Regions from separate parts of the Pelagibacterium nitratireducens genome, predicted to be linked through region 2. Evidence: predicted binding sites of a transcription regulator. Region 2 holds the regulator's gene; the other holds the start of a gene.
The links. Region 2 encodes PhoB, which activates phosphate uptake and scavenging genes when phosphate is short. Its sites were predicted from a motif close to TGTCATNNANCTGTCAT; they were not measured.
Positions count from the first base shown of each region.

Region 1: a site for PhoB is predicted at 1,367-1,383, ahead of V6617_RS13015 (alkaline phosphatase). Genes of this name have one in related genera too.

Region 1 is NZ_CP146275.1:2,638,928-2,642,042, reverse strand. Features, by position in the region: gene V6617_RS13015 (alkaline phosphatase) at 1-1,279, opposite strand, end outside; gene V6617_RS13010 (ion transporter) at 1,408-2,205, opposite strand; gene V6617_RS13005 (PQQ-binding-like beta-propeller repeat protein) at 2,365-3,115, opposite strand, start outside.
Region 2 is NZ_CP146275.1:3,042,152-3,045,266, reverse strand. Features, by position in the region: gene pstA (phosphate ABC transporter permease PstA) at 1-59, shown strand, start outside; gene pstB (phosphate ABC transporter ATP-binding protein PstB) at 56-925, shown strand; gene phoU (phosphate signaling complex protein PhoU) at 938-1,645, shown strand; gene phoB (phosphate regulon transcriptional regulator PhoB) at 1,649-2,347, shown strand; gene V6617_RS15005 (UbiA family prenyltransferase) at 2,540-3,115, shown strand, end outside.

The sequences.
Region 1 (3,115 bases), 400 kb from region 2:
CCTGGGTCAGTTCAGGACGTTCGCCCGAGTAGGAGCCGTCTTCCTGTTCGACCAGAACCGAGCCGGCGCCATTGCCGAAACCGACGACGGTGTAGGGCTTGCCGTCGGCAGCGAGAACGGGTTCACCCGAATGCTCGACCTGACCAGCGGCAACGTCCATGCAAAGACCGGTGATCGGCGTGCCGCGGCCGCAATAGCCGTTGAAGACGATGGCGTGTTCGTGGTCGCCGGTGACGATGATGAGGGTATCTTCGTCATCGGTCATTTCGTCGGCCAGAGCGAGGGCCTCGGCGAAAGCGACGCCGTCGGTGAAGGTGCGGTGGGCGTTGCCGCCGTGGCTGGCGTGATCGACGCGGCCCGGCTCGACCATCAGGTAGAAGCCTTCTTCGTTGCCCTGCAGGGACGTGATGGCGGCTTCGGTCATGTCGGCGATGGAAGGCTCGCCTTCAGGACGGTCATGCTCGTAGTTCATGTCCGAATTGGTGAACAGTCCGAGGACCGGAGCGGTCATGTCGGTCGAAGAAAGCTGCTCGGCGTTGTAAACGACCTGGGCACCGATTTCGGTGGCGCGATCGATCAGGTTCACATCGTCCGGGCGGTTGCCGGTGCCGACTTCGATTTCGGTGCCTTCGGGCGCAAACGAACGCGCGCCGCCACCAAGAGCGATGTCGATAACGCCGGCTTCCATCTGGTCGACGAGCTGGGTAGCGATATCAACGCAGCCTTCGGGAGCGTTGTTTTCCCAGTTGCGGTTGGCGGTCTTGGCGTAGACGGCAGCGCCCGTGGCGTGGGTGATGCGGGCCGTGGAAACGACGCCGACCGACTTGCCGGCTTCCGAAAGCATTTCCGAGAACAGGGTCAGCGGGGCTTCGGTCGAGCAATCGTCGTGGATGACGGTGTCGGCCATGTTGATGGTGTTGAAGACCTGCTTGACGCCGGTGTTCATCGCGCCGGCGGTCGGTGCGGAATCGGGGGTCTGGGCGTTGATGTTGTAGGTCTTGATGATCGCCGAGTTCGGGTACAGATCATGGGGAAGGTTATGTTCTTCGCCCAGAAGGCCCATTTCCTGGCCCTGGAACAGGCGGATGCCATAATTGGTGTTCACGCCCATGCCGTCGACGACGAACAGGATGACGTTCTTGGCCTGGTTGGTATTGGGCTCTGCGGCGATCCGCTCGGCGATCTGGTCCTGACCGGCGGTGAAATATTCGCTGCCGCTTTGGGCGACGTCCTGAGCGAGAGCGGTGGATGCGCAAAGCGCGATGGTAAGGGTAGACACTAGCGTCCGACGAAACATGGTTGCCTCCATGGGGTTTCGATCGATGCGGACGCTATTTGGCTTGTGTGACGGTCAGGTCACCTGCCGGTGACGGTTCAATGACGGTGGAAAACTTGCGCCCGACGCCGCTATTGCCCCGCCGAACGCTCGCGGCGCAGCTCGGCGACTTCGGCGCGCAGGGCGCGGACTTCGGCCAGCACGAGTTCGGTTTCGCCGCGCAGTTCCTGGCGCTGCGTGGTGGCTTCGGAATCGTGTTCTTCCTGCATGGCCGAGACGATCACACCGATGAACAGGTTGAGCACGGTGAACGCGGTGCAGGCGATGAAGGGGATAAAGAACATCCAGGCCTCGGGATGGACCTCCATGACCGGGCGCACGATTCCCATCGACCAGCTTTCGAGCGTCATGACCTGGAACAGGGTATAGAGCGAAGCGCCGATCGTGCCGAACCAGTCGGGAAAGCTCGGGCCGTAGAGCTTGGTCGCCATGACGGCAAAAACGTAAAACACCAGCAGCAGCAGGACAAAGATCGAAGCGAGCCCAGGCAGCGAGGCAACGAGCCCGCCGATCACCTTGCGCAGCGAGGGAATGACCGAGATCAGGCGCAGCACCCGCAGAATGCGCAGGGCGCGCAACACGGTGAACGGGCCCGAGGACGGGACGAGCGCGATGGCAACGATGGCGAAATCGAAGATCGACCACGGGTCGCGGAAAAATTTGAGCCCATGCGCGTAAAGGCGCAATGCGATCTCGACAACGAAGATCGTCAGGATGATCGCATCGAGCGCGATCAGCACCGGGCCGATGGCGGCCATGATTTCGGGAGAGGTTTCGAGCCCCAGGGTGATGGCGTTGATGACAATCACCGCGATGATGAACTGCTCCCAACGACGGGAGGAGAGCAGGAGAGCGAGCTGGCCGCGCATCTTGGGACAGGTTCCTGAAGTGATTTCGGGCGCGGCAAGCCAAATCGGATTTGATGGGGCCGGTCAAGGGGCGTTGGTGGCGCAGGGACGCGTCAGCGGGTTGTGCGGCTGGACAGGACAGGGGGACCACCCGCCTGGCAAGGCGGGTGGTGTTTTCGTTTATTGGCTGGCGGCGCCCTCGACCGCTTCGCCGGTTTCGGGCAGGGCCCAGGCGATGACGGCGTCCGAGACCGGTGTTTCCATGAAGTGGTGGCCGCCCGGTGCGACGACCAGGAATTCGCGGCCGGCCACTTCATAGACGATGGGCGTGGTCTGCCCGCCGCCCGGCAGGGTGTCCTGCCAGACCGTTTCGCCGGTTTCGATATCGATGGCCCGGATCAGATCGTCGGTGGTGGCGGCGATAAAGATCAGACCGCCGGCGGTAACGACCGGGCCGCCATTGTTGGGCGTGCCGATATCGATGGGCAGCATGGAGGGGATGCCCCAGGGACCATTCTTGCGGGCACTGCCGAAGGGCTTGTCCCAAAGGGTCTCGCCTGTCTCCAGATCGATGGCCCGGATGCCGCCATAGGGCGGCTCGCTGCACAGAAGGCCGGTCCACTGACGCCAGCCGGCATTGACCGAGATGGCGTAGGGCGACCCGAGCTGCGGACCCGGACCTTCGGCCCCGCGCTCCCAGCCGGGCTCGAAAATGGCCTGCACGCCCATTTCGTCGGCCTCTTCACGCGGGACAAGGCGGTTGTGGTTGGGCATGTTATTGTAATTGGCGATCATGATGCCGCGGTCTTCGTCGATGGCCAGCGATCCCCAGTCCTGCCCGCCATTGTAGCCCGGATACTGGATCCAGTGCTGATCGGAGGTTGGCGGGGTATACATGCCCTCGTAATGGGCCTGCTGGAACTGGATGCGG
Region 2 (3,115 bases):
TGATCCTGTTGAATGCCATCGCCATCTTCCTGCGCACACGATTGGAGCGCCGCAAATGACAATCGGAACCACAATGGACAGGAGTGCAATGCCTCCGATGAACCAGAGCAACACGACAGCTGGCGAGGCCGGCTTCCAGACAGTCCGCACGCCCGACGATACCGGGCACCCCGCGCGCCTCAAGGCGGAAGACGTTTCGGTCTTCTACAATGAAAAACAGGCGCTGTTCGACGTTTCGATCGATATCCCCGAAAAGGCTGTCAGCGCCTTTATCGGCCCTTCGGGGTGCGGCAAATCCACATTCCTGCGCTGCATCAATCGTATGAACGATACCATCGAGGGCTGCCGGGTCACCGGCACCGTCGCTCTCGACGGCGACAATCTTTACGACGCCAGCCTCGACGTGGTCGAACTGCGCGCCCGGATCGGTATGGTGTTCCAAAAGCCCAATCCGTTCCCCAAATCGATATTTGAAAACGTTGCCTATGGCCCCAAGATCCACGGACTGGCCCGCAACAAGTCCGATCTTGAAGAAATCGTCGTGACTTCGCTGCAAAAGGCGGGGCTGTTCGAAGAGGTCAAGGACCGGCTGCATTCGCCCGGCACCGGCCTGTCGGGTGGCCAGCAGCAGCGCCTGTGCATCGCGCGCGCCATAGCGGTCGGTCCCGAAGTCATCCTCATGGACGAGCCCTGCTCGGCACTCGATCCGATCGCAACCGCGATCATCGAGGAGCTGATCGACGAATTGCGTGCCAATTACACCATTGTTATCGTCACCCACTCCATGCAGCAGGCCGCGCGCGTCTCGCAAAAGACCGCGTTCTTCCACCTGGGCAAGCTGATCGAGGAAGGTCCGACCGAATCCATCTTCACCAATCCCAGGGAAAAGCGCACCCAGGATTACATCACCGGCCGCATCGGGTAGGAGACCCACGTCATGCCCAATTCAAGCGAACATATCGTTAGCTCCTACGAAGATGAACTGATCGAGTTGGCCCGTTCGATCTCGGAAATGGGCGGGTTTGTCGAAAAGGCGATTTCCAACGCCACCGACGCCCTGATCCGCTCCGATGCCGACCTTGCGCTGGCCACTGTGGCCGCCGACAAGAAGGTCGACGCCATGCAGGCCCAGATCGACGAGATGGCGGTCTCGATCATCGCCCGGCGCCAGCCCATGGCGCAGGACCTGCGCCTTGTCATCGCTTCCATTCACGTCGCCAACGATCTCGAACGCATCGGCGACATGGCCAAGTCGACGGCCCGTCGCTCCACCCAGTTCGAAGGCATCGGCATGTCGAGCCAGTTCAAGAACGGACTGCGCCACATGGGCGAACTCGTCCAGCGCCAGGTCAAGCTGGCCCTCGATGCCTTTGCCGCCCGCGACAAGGACATGGCGGTCGATGTGGTCGAGCGCGATACCGACGTCGATGCGCTCTATGTTTCCCTGTTCCGCGAACTCCTCACCTACATGATGGAAGATCCGCGTAATATCACCATGTGTACGCACCTCCTGTTCTGCGGCAAAAATCTTGAGCGGGTGGGCGATCACTCGACCAACATAGCAGAGCAGGCCTATTTCCTTGCGACCGGCCAGTCACTGACGTCGGACGTCGAGGATTTCAAGCGTGAGCAGATCAAGGGCTAGTCAATGATCCCTCAGGTTCTTGTTGTCGAAGACGAGGCCGATCTCGTCGAACTTCTGCGATACAATCTCGAGGCGGAAGATTTTTCCGTCGCAACCGCCGAAGATGCCGAAGAGGCCATGCTGCGCATCGCCGAAAACACGCCCGATATCATCCTGCTCGACTGGATGCTGCCGGGCACTTCGGGCATCGAGATCTGCCGCCGCATCCGCGCCCGCACCGATACCGCCCGCATCCCGATCATCATGCTCACCGCACGCGGCGAGGAAGAAGAGCGGGTGCGCGGTCTGGCGACCGGGGCCGACGATTATGTCGTCAAACCCTTTTCGCTTCCCGAGCTGATGGCCCGCATCAACGCCCTTTTGCGCCGGTCGAACCCGCAGTTGATCGCTGCTATCCTCAAGGCGGGCGACATCGAACTCGACCGCACCACCCATCGCGTCCGCCGCTCGGGCAAGGAAGTCCATCTCGGCCCCACAGAGTACCGCCTGCTCGAATACCTCATGGGCAATCCCGGCCGCGTCTATTCGCGTGAGCAATTGCTCGATGGCGTCTGGGGCACCGATGTCTATGTCGACGAGCGCACCGTGGACGTCCATGTCGGCCGGCTGCGCAAGGCCATCAATCGGGGGCGGGTCAAGGACCCCATCCGCACCGTCCGCGGCGCGGGCTATGCCTTCGACGAAAAATTCGTGGCGAACTAGAGGCTTGATAAACAGGTACGATTTTATCGATCCTGTTGGCACCATATTAAGCCAGATCGATAAAGCGTAAATTTTGTCGTGCATTTGACTGATTTGCGCGTCGCGCCTGATTAACGCTTATTTGCTGTTTTCTTTGCACCACAGCTTCGCGCCCGCGATAACGGGGCGAAATTTGCAAAGTGAGCAGGTGCGATGCCCAAATCAGCTGTTGCGGTCAAACAGACCCGTGCCGACCGGAAACCCCGATCGGGCCTTCTCCCGCTCGTTCTCGATCTCGACGACACCCTGATCCGCACCGATCTGCTGCACGAGACGGTTTTCGCCTATCTCAAGCAGAACCCGTTCGGCCTGTTTTCCCTCGTGCTCTGGCTCCTCAAGGGCAAGGCGCATCTCAAGCAGCAACTGGCCAGCCAGGTGACCCTCGAGGTCGACGACATCCCGCTCAACGCCGAGCTTGTCGCCTACGCCGAGGCCGAAAAGGCAAAAGGCCGTCAAATCATTCTGGCCACAGCGGCAGACAGCCTGCTGGCCATACGCATCGCTCACCGCTTCCCCTTTATCGATAAGACCATCGCATCCGATGGCATCACCAATCTCAAGGGCGCCACAAAGGCTCAAAAGCTGGCCGAAATGTTTCCCGATGGCTTCGTCTATGCCGGCGACAGCAAGACCGACCTTGCCGTCTGGAAAGTCGCGAAAGCCGGCGTTCTTGTCGAAACCGCCGGTGGCGTGGAGCGCGCGGCCGCCCGCCTGACCGATATCGAGCAC